DNA from 3 places in the Bradyrhizobium sp. CCBAU 65884 genome. Region 1 is predicted to be linked to each of the others. Evidence: riboswitches for the same ligand, from Rfam matches in the RefSeq annotation. Region 1 holds a riboswitch; each other region holds the start of a gene.
The links. A riboswitch is a leader RNA that binds a small molecule or an ion and turns the genes downstream of it on or off. The one in region 1 is predicted to bind cobalamin.

Region 1 (4,480 bases):
TCCCGAGCCAGCGATGCGTAACGACGATCGCGCTCATCATCCGTTCAGCGCCCTACCATTTGAACGCGGCCGAGAGCTCATAGGTGCGCGGCGCACCGAGGAGGATCTGGTCGGGATAGAACGGATCGCCCCAGATCGCATAGCGCTTATCAGTGATGTTGCGCACGCGGAAGGTCAGGCGGGCCTGGTCGACCGCATTGAACACCGTCTTGGGGATATCGACGAAGGCGTAGACGTCGGCGACGGTATACGCCTTCATCGTCACGACATTGGCATCGGTGTTGTAGCGGTCGCCGACATGGCGGCCGGTGATGCCGAGCTCCACCGGCCAGGGCGTGAAGAAGCGCCAGGATGCACCCGCATTCGCCACGATGCGCGGCACGTTCGGCGGCGTATTGCCGGAGAACGAGCCGCCGACGAAATTGTAGTCGGCATAGCGGGCGTCGACATAGGCGATGTTGCCCCACAGACGCAGTGGATCGATCGGACGGACCGAAGCGGCGAGCTCGACGCCCTTCGACTCCTGTCGCCCGGCGATGTTGAGCGCCATGCCGCCGGCCGCGGCATAGACGTTCTTGCGCACGATGTCGTAGGCCGAGAAAGACCACTCCGCCCTGTTGTCCCAGAACAGGTGCTTGACGCCGGTCTCGTAGGTACGCGAGGTCGTCAGGTCGAGCGGCTGGGTCGGCGACAACAGGAAGCTGGTGTTCGCGGAGACGTCGGCGCCGGTCGCGTACTGGCTGAAGAAAGTCAGGCCGGGCACGGCCTCCCAAGTGTAACCGATGCGGCCCGTCACCGGCGCCCAGTCTTTCGTGAACGGGAAGCCCGCGTTCACCAGGCCGGCGGCATCCGTCGAGTTGCGATCGAGCCCGATGTGCTCGACGCGCAGGCCGCCGATCAGCGCGAAGGTCCGCGTCAGCTTCAGCCGGTCCTCGAACGACAGCGCCTCGTTGTCGATACGCGCGGTCTGCTGCTTGGTCGTGAGCAGACCGTAGAAGCCGCGGTTGGGATCGACCAGCGAGACATAATCGTTCGGGAAGTTTGCCGCGCCCGGCCTGACGAAATCGAGATAGCTCGACGACAGCGTCGTGACCAGCCGGTTGTCGAAGCCTGCGATATTCGTGTCCCAGATCAAATCGGTGATGTTGCCGACGAGGCGCTGGCTGTGCGCGACATAGAAGCGCTCGCGATACACCTGGTTGTTGGTGGAATCGAACGCTTCGACCTCGTTGTTGAACCAGCTGCGCTCGGCGCCGTAACCATAGGCCTGGCTCTTCAGCGTCAGGTCCGGCGCCAGCTTCAGCTCGAAACCGCCGCGCAGCCACACCTCCTGCGCGACGTTGCGGTTGTCGAGGACGTTGTAGTTGGTATTGAAGGTGCGGTCGTCGATCGTGACAGCCCCAAGATCAGTCCTGTTGAAGTAGTTGCCGGAGACGATCCCCGTCGTCGCGTGCGATCCACTGAAAGCGATCGGCACCAGCGGCGCGCCCCAATAGGCTTTCGAGCGATCCTCGCGATACTCGATCGCGCCCCAGATCTTGAGACTGTCCGAGATGCGATAGTTGAGCTGGCCCGACACATCGAGCATCTTAGTATTGGTGTCGTCAGCAAAGCCGTTGAGCGCCGAACGGCTGATGTCGAAGCGGTAGTCGAGGCCCTGCACATTGGTGCTGCCGCCCGAGCCGTAATGCGCGCGGAACGAGCTGAGCGAATCCCAGGAGAAATCAGCTTCGTTCCGGATCGCTCCCGTGTGCGGCTGCTTGGTCACAAAATTGATCGCCCCGCCGGCGGCGCCCTCGCCCGAGATCAGCGATGCCGGGCCCTTCAGGAATTCCACGGCTTCCAGATTGGCGGTGTCCATGATCCGCGAGGTCATGTTCTGCGGACCGATCTTGATGCCGTTGTAGAGCGTGTTGATCTGGCTGTTGGTGAAACCGCGCATCGAGAAGGCGGAAGGCTCGGCCGGATTATCGCCGGAGGTGACGCCGACCGCCCCCTGCGCCACGTCGGACACGGTGCGATAACCCTGCTCGCGCATGGTCTCCGCGGAGATCACCTCGACGGTCGCGGGCGTCTCGCGCACCGTCAGGCCGAGCCGCGAGGCGCTTTCGGCCACGGCATTGCTGTTGAGCGGCGTCGGGGGTGCCGCAGTCGGCACGGCAGGCTTCGGCATCGCTGCTGCGGTCGCCGGCCTGCGCGCTGCTGCGCGGCGCGTGCTCTGCGCCTCCCGGCCGGCAGGCTTGGCCTGCTTGCGGGATTGGGCCGGCGACACCTCGACCGGCGGCAGGGGCTCTCGGGCCTGCTGCGCCAGCGCAGCGGGCGGATCGAGAGCGGCAAAGGATGTGAGTGCCGCGGAGGCGAGCAGGAATTTTCGCGGTCGTACGATACGGATGGAAGACACGGTTTCGGGCCTCGGTATGACGTCAGTGGCACGTCACAGCGAACGAGGTCTCACCTTTTGGCCCTTCAGCCGTCCGATGAAGCCGAATGTCTGTACTCCCCGACCGACATCTTCGCGTGTGACCACGGCTGACGGCAGGTCTCCTGGCTCGCGGGTCATCACCACTTCGTCGCCTTCCCGGGACCGAGGACCCAGTGGCTTCTGACGAAGGATTATCCGCTCACAGTTGCGGGGGCAGCCACGGCGTTGGGGACAATGTCCCCGCACCGTATTCCCTTTTCATCCCCTCTCGGGGAAACCGTCGCGAGCATCTAGGATTACCATCACAACAGAGTCAATGTGCCAGTTGCGGCGTTATGGCCACAACGACCAACTTCCTTGGAGATGAGCATGGAAGGCGAGACCTTCCTCTGGTTGATACGGCACGCGCCCGTCGCGGGCGTCACAGGTACGATCCACGCGTCCGACGCGCCGGCCGATCTCAGCGATCGCGCGCAACTGGACGCTGTGCGACGGCACCTGCCACCGGATGCCGCCGGCTATGCCAGCCCGTCGCGGCGTACGGTCGAGACGGCGCGCGCGCTGGGCCTCGAACCGGAGCCCGTCAGTGAATTCCGCGAGCAGGATTTTGGTGACTGGACCGGCCATCGCCATGACGAACTCGAGGCGACCCGCGGTGAGGCCTATGCGCAGTTCTGGAGCGATCCAGCTGGCGGACGACCGCCGGGCGGCGAGAGCTTTGCGGATCAGGTCGCGCGTGTCCGGCAGGGCCTGTCGCGGATCGCAGCCGGATCGGCCACGCTCGTCGTGCATTCCGGCACCATCCGCGCCGCACTCTGCATCGCGCTGGACCTGACGCCGCAGGCGGCCTTGCGCTTCGTGGTCGATCCGCTGTCGCTGACCCGGATCGATCGCCTCCTGAGCGGCTGGCGCGTCGTCTCCGTCAATCAGCGGATCAGCTAGGACGATCCGGCACATTGGCCTGCGCAAACGTCGCCATGCCATTGTGGAGGCTGCAGGCGAGGCGCACCAGCGGCAGCGCGATGGCGGCGCCCGATCCCTCGCCGAGCCGGAGATCGAGGCTGATCAACGGCTGCACGTTCAGCGCGCGCAGCACCAGCCGATGCCCTTGCTCCGCCGATTGATGCGACGGCAGCAGGAACGGCTGGCACGACGGATTGAGACGTGCCGCCGCCAGCGCCGCCACCGATACGATGAAGCCATCGATCAATACAGGGATGCGGCGCTGCGCGGCCGCGATGATCGCACCTGAGATCGCCGCGATCTCCAGGCCGCCAACGGCGCATAGGATTTTTTCCGGCGAAGCGCCGCCAACGCCGTGACGCGCGATCGCAGCATCAATCACACGGGCCTTGTGCGCGCGCCCCGCCGCATCGATCCCGGTGCCGCTCCCCGCAATCTCTTCGGCGCTGATGCCGAGCAGGCCCGCCGCGATTGCCGCCGAGGTCGTGGTGTTGCCGATCCCCATCTCGCCGAAGATCAGGAGATCAGGATGATGGGCCGCCGCGCGCGCAACCGCGTGCTGGCCGGCCTCGAAGGCAAACCCCAGCTCGGCGGGTGCGAGAGCGGCTTCGACGCTGAAATCGCGCGTGCCGTGGCGCGGCTTGTCGGTGACGATTCCTGCCATCTCGTCCTGCGCCAGCGTGCCGGCGTCGACCACCTCCAGGCTCGAGCCAAGCTCGCGCGCCAGCACCGAGATCGCGGCGCCGCCGGCGGCGAAATTCGCCATCATCGCGATAGTCACGGCTTGCGGATAGGCCGATACGCCCTGCGCGACGATGCCGTGGTCGCCGGCGAAGATGATGATCGGCACCCGTGCCGCACGCGGCTGTTCGGTCGCCTGCAGGCCCGCAAGCTCGATTGCGAGCTGCTCGAGCCGGCCGAGCGCGCCGGTCGGTTTTGTCAGTTGCGCCTGCCGAGCGATCGCCGCCTCGCGATGGGCCGCGGAGACATCGGGGCAGTTCTGGGTGACCCATTCGGGGAGCATGCTGCCTCGCTTAACGTGCGCGCTTGAGAATGTAGCTGTCCATGATCCAGCCGTGCCGCTCGCGCGCTTCC
Region 2 (4,480 bases), on a different contig from region 1:
CATCGACAAATATATCGGCGACGCCATCATGTCCTATTGGGGCCCGCCCTTCATCGAGGAAGACGAGCAGGCGCTCCTGGCCGGCATCGCCGCAACCGAGATGGTCGACCAGGTGCCCGCGCTGCAGAAGCAGCTGCCCGACCTGCTCGGCATCCGCGCCATGCCGGCGCCGTGTGACCTGCGGATCGGCATCGCCACCGGCGAGGTCCTGACCGGCAGCATCGGCTCCGAGCTGATGATGAGCTTCACCGTGATGGGCGACGCCGTGAACCTGGCCTCGCGGCTGGAGGCCGTCAACAAGGTCTACGGAACCCGCATCCTGATCTCGCAGGCAACTGCTGACGCGATCGGAGCACGGCTCGAATTGCGCGAGATCGATCGTCTGGCGGTCGCGGGCCAGAGCGCGCCGCAGCCGATCTTCGAGGTGATGGCGCGGGCGGGCGCACTCACCGGCGCGCAGGACAGCCTGCGCACGCATTATGCCGAAGCGCTCGCCGCCTATCGGGCCCGTCGCTTCGACGAGGCGCGCGCCGCCTTCAACGCCGCGCTCGAAGCCGTCCCCGGCGACGGCCCCTCGCGCACGATGCTCGGCCGCATCGCGCAGTTCGAGGCCAAGCCGCCGGAAGAGGGGTGGGACGGCGCCTGGCGGCTGGAGCAGAAATAGCCGTTTTGTTGCGCCAGCTCGCCCTGTCCGGAAAAAACGTTTCTACTCGATAACGATGTTCGCCGTGACCTATTTCCCGGGCTTAGGTTGGATGTCCTTGAGGCGTTTGACGGGGACACGCCGATGACGGAACTTCAGGACAGGCTGGAACGGTTCGAGACGCTCACCGCCGAATGCGAGCTGATCGCCAAGCTCGCCACCGACAGCACCAAGCGCGAGTTCTATCTGAAACTCTCGGAGCAATACCGTCAGCTGGCGGTGGACATGCGGCAGGCGATCGCGACCAAGGCTGCTGCCTGACGCCGGCTGCAATCCGTTCTTAAGGTTTGGCGCGCATCCTTGACGCTCGCGAGCGATCGCTCGTGGTGGAAAGGCCGGGGTTCGCTGCAATGCAGCGCACCTCGCGAGTGTCATTTGCCATGCTTGACAGGGCAATCACATGCGCCTCGTTGCCGTGATCATATTCGCGCTCATGACGGCGGCCTGCGACCAGGAGCAGGACATCACCGGCTCGACGCCGACCTGCCCGATGCGGAACTACAGCTACAATCCCCGCGACATGAACCAGTGCGTCAATGCCTGCAAATCGTGCGATCGCGGCACCACGGTCACCTGCACGACCTCCTGCACCCTCAAGGGCGCGCGCTGAGCGCACCGCCTTCTGCCTTGTAGGGATGCAACCTGTGGAATGGGCGGTGCCTGGGCACCGGAACGATTCACATGGGTCAATCATTGAAGCAAGTGGGCAGGACGCGGAGTCCGATGGAAATGGGTATGCTCGATCCCGGCCGGTTTCTGGTGTCGTGCTCGCATTGCGATGCCTGGCCGATGGCAGCCAACGTGAAGCGGTCGAGCTGGACGGCGTCTCCACACGAGGTGCGCTTTGTCTGCACGCGCTGCCGGCGCGAGGAGACCGCGATCGTCTCGGCCTCCGGCGAATTGACCCCGATCAAGCGCGTCGATGTTCCGCCGCGCGACGTCGCTGCCGCCTGGGCCCAGGCGCAACGGGTGCGAGGGCGGACCTGAGCGGCCGGCACCTAACGGTCGATTGACTCCCGGGGCGAACGGCTCGTAAATGATCGGCGACGGTTCTCCTCATGGAGATCAAAAGGGAATGTGGTGCGGGATTGTCCCAACGCAGGGATTTGTCTCAACGCCACGGCTGCCCCCGCAACTGTAAGCGGTGAATCTTTCGTCTCATGCCACTGGGAATCTCGGTCCTGGGAAGGCGACGCAAGGTCACGACCCGCGAGCCAGGAGACCTGCCGTCAGCCGTGGTCACACGCGAAGATGTCGGTCGGGGAGTACAGACATTGGCTTCACCGGAGCAATCCATCGCTCTGCCGTGAAACCTCGTTCGCTGTGACGTGCCACTGACGTCATACCGAGGTTACCATTGTGTCCCGTCTTGTCCCTGCTGCCAGGCGCCTCAGCGTCGGCCTGCTCGCATCCGTTTCCTTCCCTTCGCTCGATCTGTCCTCCGCCTTCGCCCAACAGGCGCTTGCCGAGCAATTGCCGCCGATCGAGGTGACCAGGCCCGACGATCAAAACCGCACGCGCGCCAGGGCGATCGGTGACGGCGAGGCGGCTCGGCAGGGGGTGAGGACGAATGTCGCGCCGGCAGGCAATGGCGCCGGCTCATCCGGCTCCGGCGGTGAGGCTGCCGCCGGCAACGGCGGCATCGTCGGGGCCGCCACGACCGTCATCACGGCCGCGGATATCGCGCATTCGCCATCGCAGACGCTTGCCGAGATCATCGCGACGCAGACGCCGGGGGCCCAGATCACGACGTTCTATGGCGGCCAGATCGGCGCCAAGACCAGCGTGGACCTGCGCGGCTTCGGCGCCTTTGCCACCGCCAACACGCTGGTGCTGGTCAACGGCCGGCGGTTGAACGACGTCGACATGGCACAGCTGGACCTCTCCACCATCCCGCTCAATTCCATCGAGCGCATCGAGGTGACGCGCGGCAATTCCGGCGCGGTGCTCTATGGCGACAACGCGGTCGGCGGTGTGATCAACATCGTCACCAAAAACGGCGTCGGCGGACCGCCCGTGACCGCGCGCATCGAGGCCGGCTTCGGCTCGTTCAACACCAGGCTCGGCAACGTGTCGACCTCGCTCAATTCCGGTCGGTGGTCGACCTCGTTCTACGGCAATACGGTCAGGACCGATGGCTATCGCGACAACAACCGCTATTCCCAGCAGAATGGCGTCGGCAATCTCAATTACACCACGCCAGGCCTGACTGCCTTTCTCACGGTTACCGGTGACAATCAGGAGCTGCGACTGCCGGGCGGCCGCACCGTCGATCCCTCGATCGGCCTCAATGAGGTCGCGACCAACCGAAGGGGGACCAACACGCCGTTCAACTATGCCAACCAGCAGGGTATTGGCGCGACCGCCGGGTTCACCAAGACCCTGGTCAACGGCGTCGATCTCATCGTCGATGGCGGCGTGCGCGACAAGAAGCAGCAGAGTGCGTTCTTCTCCACCCCGACGCCGGTTCCGGCCTTCTTCTCGTCGACCTATGTCGGTTCCCATCTGACGACATGGTCGATCACGCCACGGCTCAGCGTGAAGAGCCTGCTGCTCGGCATGCCGTCGCAGCTTCTGACCGGCATCGACTATTACGATGCGAGCTTTGAGCAGAACCGCGGCGCCGGGCAGGGGCTCGCCCCCTGGCACAATTACGACCTCAGGCAGCAGACCGTTGCGGGTTATTTCCAGCACACATTGGGAATCGCCCCCACGACAGACATCTCCTACGGCGCGCGGGTGCAGAACGTCAGTCTTGCGGCACGCGACAATTTCGACCCGGCAGCTCCGTTCAACGCCGACATCGGCGCGTTGCCGCTGACGAGCAACGAGACCCAATATGCGCTGCATCTCGGCGCCGAGCATCGTCTGAACGACCAGGTCTCGCTGTTCGGCCGCGTAGCTCGCGCGTTCCGCACGCCTGATGTCGACGAGCGCCTGTCCTCGGGGCCTTCGTTCGATCCCTTGACCTTCGCTGCGATCCCGCAAACGTTCCAGCTCAAGACCCAGACCTCGCAGGACATCGAGGGCGGTGTTCGCATCAAGGGCGGCGGGTTGCAGCTGCAGAGCAGTCTCTATCTGATGGATCTCACCAACGAGGTCCATTTCAATCCGGTCCTGTTCTACAACACAAATCTTGATCCGACCCGCCGCTACGGCTCTGAGACCAATCTGTCCTATCGCGTCAACGACGCCCTGCTGCTGCGCTCCGGCGTGGCCTATACAAGTGCGGTCTTCCGCGAAGGCATCTGGGCCGGCAACGACGTGCCGCTGGTCTCGCGCTACACGGCGAGTGCGGGTGTCACCTGGAACATCTGGCAGAATTACGTGGTGCTCGATGCCACCGCGCGCTTCTGGAGCGAGCGTCGCATGGACAACGACCAGGCGGGCACCCAGAAGCTGATTCCCGCCAACGGCACGATCGATCTCAAGCTCAGCGGCCAGGTTGAGCGCTACTTCTGGTCCCTCAGCGTCAACAATGTGCTGAACGCGCTCTACTACGACTACGCCATCGCGAGCACCTTCACGGACGGCCGCTTCAGTGCCTATCCGCTGCCCGGCCGCACCTATCTGCTCAAGGCCGGCGCAACGTTCTGATTTTCGCCAGGGCCGTCACACGCCCTCAAACGGACTAGAATTCGAAGAGAAGGAGATTCAACCATGGCTCTCGGCATCCTGCCGTCTGGTGACGATCGCTTCCGGCTTCACCCGGTCGCGCCGCGCCTTGCGCCGATGTTCTGCTTTGCGCTGCTGACGGCGTCATGCGCGCTCGCAAGC
Region 3 (4,480 bases), on a different contig from region 1:
CAATTGCGACGGACCGACTGGGCGGTCTATGCCAAGCCGCAATTCGGCGGGGCCGAACAGGTGCTGGCTTATCTCGGCCGCTATACGCATCGCGTCGCCATCGCCATCAGTCGGCTGATCTCGCTTGCGGACGGCAAGGTGAGCTTTTCTTGGAAGGACTATCGGCAGAATCGTAAAGCCAAAGTGATGACGCTTGATGCCGATGAGTTCATGCGGCGCTTTCTCCGGCACACCCTGCCGGACGGCTTTCATCGCATCCGCCAATATGGCTTCCTCGCCAATGGCGAACGCAACGATAGAATCGCCCTCTGCCGTCAGCTCCTTGACATTCGCAATGCTCCGACTGATCAAGAAGCCGGCGATGATCCTCTCGTCAAATGCGAGATCCCCGTCTGCCCGCATTGCGGCGGCACCATGCGGCGTATCGACGTCATCCCACGAGCCCGCGCCCGCGACCAACCGTTTCGTTGTGACACGTCATGACCAGCGTCTGCACCATCCACCCGTTCCGGGATCACCTTCTCGGTGGCAACGTCCGATGTCGCCGTGGCCGCCCTCGTCACCGCTCACCCGTCAGTCATTCGGCCGCGCATCGCAGCACAGCAAATCGCTCGCGGCATCGCGCTCTCGGCCCGAGCAATGGCGCCGCTCACGTCCGATCAATATCGCGCCGACGCGCGGCGACCTCAGCCGTGCCTTCTCCGCAGTTGGACCAGCTGCACTATCGCCATATCGCTCACAACTCCGCAGCATCGTTCAATCCGGCTTCTATGAGGTCGCACGCTACGATAGCGCGAGCGGGTTAAGCCTGCCCCGCGACCTCACAGAACCCTCAAGATTCTCAAATCAATTCGAAAGAATTCCCCGAGCCAAGCCCCGGCCAGGGCGAGGGGTGGAGACTCGACGGGAAGCACTTACAGCGGACATCGCCGGGTGAAGGGATAGTCCAGACCACGAACGCCGCAAGGGTAACAGGCGACGCGATCGGATCATGAAGCGTTTCAAATCGTCCCGTCAGGCTCAACTTTTCTGTCAGTTCATGCTCAGGTCGCGAACCTTTTCCACATCCTCTCTCTCGGAGCCGTCACTGACGACTTCCGTCGTGTTTCGCGCGAGCGAGCCTTTGCGACTTGGCGCGAGATCTCCACGACAAGCGCTCGCCGAACCTTGACCTCGGGGCTGCTCCAATTCGTTAACTTGACGGCGCCGCCTTGACGAATCTCCGCGAGCGGCGCCTATATGTAGCCCGTCACGGTCTTCCATTCCCGCATCTCGTAGGATGGAAGCTAAGAGGGAACCCGGTGCGCCGGCAACGGCTATTCCGAGGCTGCCCCCGCAACTGTAAGCGGCGAGCGGTTGTCATCATGGTCACTGGCGCGACAGCGCTGGGAAGGCCGACAGCCCCAGCGACCCGCGAGCCAGGAGACCTGCCGCGACTGAACGAAAGTCCTCGGGCGGGGTGCCCCGGTGGGGCGCTTGCAGCCGGGCACATTTGCCAGCTCTCCTCGCAAGTCGTCCGCGCGGCCCCGGCGCCTAACATCGCGGGGTTGCCGATGTCGCCGTCTTACGATTTCGATCAGCGTGGTCATCTCGTCGCGCCACCGAGTGTGCGGCCGCGCCTAGCGCAGGCGAAGCCTGCGGCGCCTGAGCCGTGTCTGGTGCCCCTTTCGCCATCGCCGGCTCCGCTGCCGTGGCCCCTCGCGCCATCGCCAAAGCCGGCCGACCTCACGCTCGATCCGTCGCGCGACGACTTGTTGACGTCGTTCGGCAAGCTGACGCTGACCGACCGTTATCTGCTCGCCGGCGAAACTTACCAGGACATGTTCGGGCGGGTGTCTTGCGCTTTCGCGGACGATGTTGCGCATGCCCAACGTCTCTATGATGCGATGTCCCGGCTATGGTTCATGCCGGCCACACCGGTGCTCTCCAACGGCGGGACCACGCGCGGCCTGCCGATCTCCTGCTTCCTCAACTCGGTGGCGGACTCGCTCGAAGGCATCGTCGGTACCTGGAACGAGAACGTCTGGCTTGCTTCCAACGGCGGCGGCATCGGCACCTACTGGGGCAATGTTCGCTCGATCGGCGAGAAGGTGAAGGGCGGCGTCACTTCAGGCATCATCCCGTTCATCCACGTCATGGACGGCCTGACGCTGGCGATCAGCCAGGGCTCGTTGCGGCGCGGCTCGGCGGCGGTCTATCTCGATATCCACCATCCCGAGATCGAGGAGTTCCTCGAGATTCGCAAGGCGTCCGGCGACTTCAACCGAAAGAGCCTCAACCTGCATCACGGCGTCAACGTCACCGATGAGTTCATGCGTGCCGTGGGCGCCGGCACCGCATTCGCTCTACGGAGCCCGAAGACTAACGAGGTCGTCCGCCAGATCGATGCCCGCCAGCTGTGGCAACGCATCCTTGAGAACCGGCTCCAGACTGGCGAGCCTTATCTCTTGTTCATCGACACCGTAAACCGCGCGCTCCCCAAGCATCAGCGCGAGCTGGGCCTCAAGGTCTCGACCTCCAACCTGTGCAGCGAAATTACCCTGCCGACCGGCATCGATCATCGCGACGAGGAGCGCACCGCGGTCTGCTGTCTGTCGTCGCTCAACCTCGAGACCTGGGACCAGTGGAGTGAGGAGCCCACCTTCATCGAGGATGTCATGCGCTTCCTCGACAACGTGCTCAGCCACTTCATCACGGTGGCGCCGGACGGCATGAAGCGTGCCCGCTACGCTGCCCTGCGTGAGCGCTCCGTCGGCCTCGGCGTCATGGGCTTCCACTCTTTCCTGCAGGCCAAGGGCATTCCAATGGAAAGTGTCATGGCCAAGTCGTTCAATCTGAACATGTTCCGAAAAATCCGTCGCGACGCCGACGCGGCATCCGTGACGCTCGCGCGCGAGCGTGGTCCGTGCCCGGATGCCCTGGAACGCGGCGTGATGGCGCGTTTCAGCCATAAGATCGCGATCGCGCCGACCGCCTCGATCAGCATCATCTGCGGCGGCACCAGCGCCTGCGTCGAGCCAATCCCGGCCAACATCTACACCCATAAGACATTGTCCGGCGCCATCTCGGTGCGTAATCCGCATCTCGCCAAAGTGCTTGCGGCGAAGGGCGCCGACACTTCGGCGATGTGGCAGTCGATTATAGCACACGAAGGGTCGGTGGCCCGTCTCGACATCTTGTCGGAGCACGAGAAAGCGATCTTTCGCACCGCTTTCGAGATCGACCAGCGCTGGATCGTCGAGCTTGCCGCCGACCGCGCCCCGTTCATCTGCCAAAGCCAGTCGATCAACCTCTATCTCCCAGCCGATGTCGATAAATGGGACCTTCACATGCTGCACTGGACGGCATGGCAGTGCGGATTGAAAAGCCTCTACTACTGCCGCTCAAAGTCTATCTCGCGCGCGGCGTTCGCTGGCAAGATCGGCGACAGCGACAAGGTGGCGGCGCCGCAGCCACAGCGTACTGATTATGAGGAGTGCCTTGCATGTCAGTGATCGATCTTTCGGCCGTCGATCCGCGTACGCTGATCGGCAAGGGACGAGTGGGGCTGCTCGACGCGACCGGAACCTATGATGTCGATCGCTACGCCTGGGCTTACGAGTTCTGGAAGCGCCAGCAGCAGACCCATTGGATGGGCGAGGAGGTGCCGCTCGGCGCCGACCTCAAGGATTGGGCGTCGGACCGCGTCACGGCCAGCGAATGCGCGCTGCTCACCCAAATCTTTCGTTTCTTCACTCAGTCGGACATCGAGGTCGGGGACAACTATCTCAAGCGCTACATCCCGATCTTCCAGCCGCTCACTGTTCAGATGATGATGGCGGCCTTCAGCAACATGGAGACGGTTCATATCGACGCCTATGCGCTGCTGCTCAAGACGCTCGGCATGCCCAAGTCCGAGTTTGAGGCATTCCGCGGCTATGCCGAGATGCGCGCCAAGGCGGACTACATGCACGAGTTCGGCGTCGACAGCGTGGCCGATGTCGCTCGGACCTTGGCGATGTTCGGCGCCTTCACCGAAGGCATGGCGTTGTTCGCGAGCTTCGCCATGCTGCTCAACTTCCCGCGCCACAACAAGATGAACGGCATGGGACAGATCGTAAGCTGGTCAGTGCGCGACGAGAGTCTGCATTGTGAGGGTATCATCAAGCTGTTTCACGAATGGCACCGCGAAACCGGCGCGGTGACGCGCGCTGTCCGTGACGACATCGTCGACGTCGCCAAGACCATGGTGAAGCTGGAGGAGAACTTCGTCGATCTCGCCTTCGGCCTCGGCAAGATCGAGGGCATGCGAGCTGAGCAGATCCACGCCTACGTCCGCTATGTCGCCGACTGGCGACTGACCCAGCTGCGGATTGCCCCGGTCTTCGGCTTCTTCGAGGCCGAGGAGGGCGGATTCACCCAGCTCAAGGCGCATCCATTGCCGTGGCTTGTCGAGATTCTCAATGGTGTCGAGCACGCCAATTTCTTCGAGCAGCGCGCC

Region 2: another riboswitch for cobalamin. It lies ahead of XI03_RS16580 (TonB-dependent receptor); the one in region 1 lies ahead of XI03_RS39960 (TonB-dependent receptor).
Region 3: another riboswitch for cobalamin. It lies ahead of XI03_RS02625 (ribonucleoside-diphosphate reductase subunit alpha); the one in region 1 lies ahead of XI03_RS39960 (TonB-dependent receptor).

What each region holds. Positions count from the first base shown of each region.
Region 1 is NZ_LBJU01000134.1:433,072-437,551, forward strand. It holds gene XI03_RS39955 (PepSY domain-containing protein) at 1-40, opposite strand, end outside; gene XI03_RS39960 (TonB-dependent receptor) at 53-2,401, opposite strand; cobalamin riboswitch at 2,518-2,719, opposite strand; gene XI03_RS39965 (histidine phosphatase family protein) at 2,792-3,364, shown strand; gene cobT (nicotinate-nucleotide--dimethylbenzimidazole phosphoribosyltransferase) at 3,357-4,409, opposite strand; gene cobF (precorrin-6A synthase (deacetylating)) at 4,420-4,480, opposite strand, start outside.
Region 2 is NZ_LBJU01000114.1:40,413-44,892, reverse strand. It holds gene XI03_RS16600 (adenylate/guanylate cyclase domain-containing protein) at 1-664, shown strand, start outside; gene XI03_RS16595 (hypothetical protein) at 788-964, shown strand; gene XI03_RS16590 (hypothetical protein) at 1,104-1,313, shown strand; gene XI03_RS16585 (hypothetical protein) at 1,427-1,690, shown strand; cobalamin riboswitch at 1,734-1,948, shown strand; gene XI03_RS16580 (TonB-dependent receptor) at 2,063-4,300, shown strand; gene XI03_RS16575 (hypothetical protein) at 4,364-4,480, shown strand, end outside.
Region 3 is NZ_LBJU01000067.1:2,465-6,944, reverse strand. It holds partial or broken gene XI03_RS02635 (IS91 family transposase) at 1-483, shown strand, start outside; partial or broken gene XI03_RS02630 (hypothetical protein) at 974-1,215, shown strand; cobalamin riboswitch at 1,236-1,449, shown strand; gene XI03_RS02625 (ribonucleoside-diphosphate reductase subunit alpha) at 1,659-3,494, shown strand; gene XI03_RS02620 (ribonucleotide-diphosphate reductase subunit beta) at 3,485-4,480, shown strand, end outside.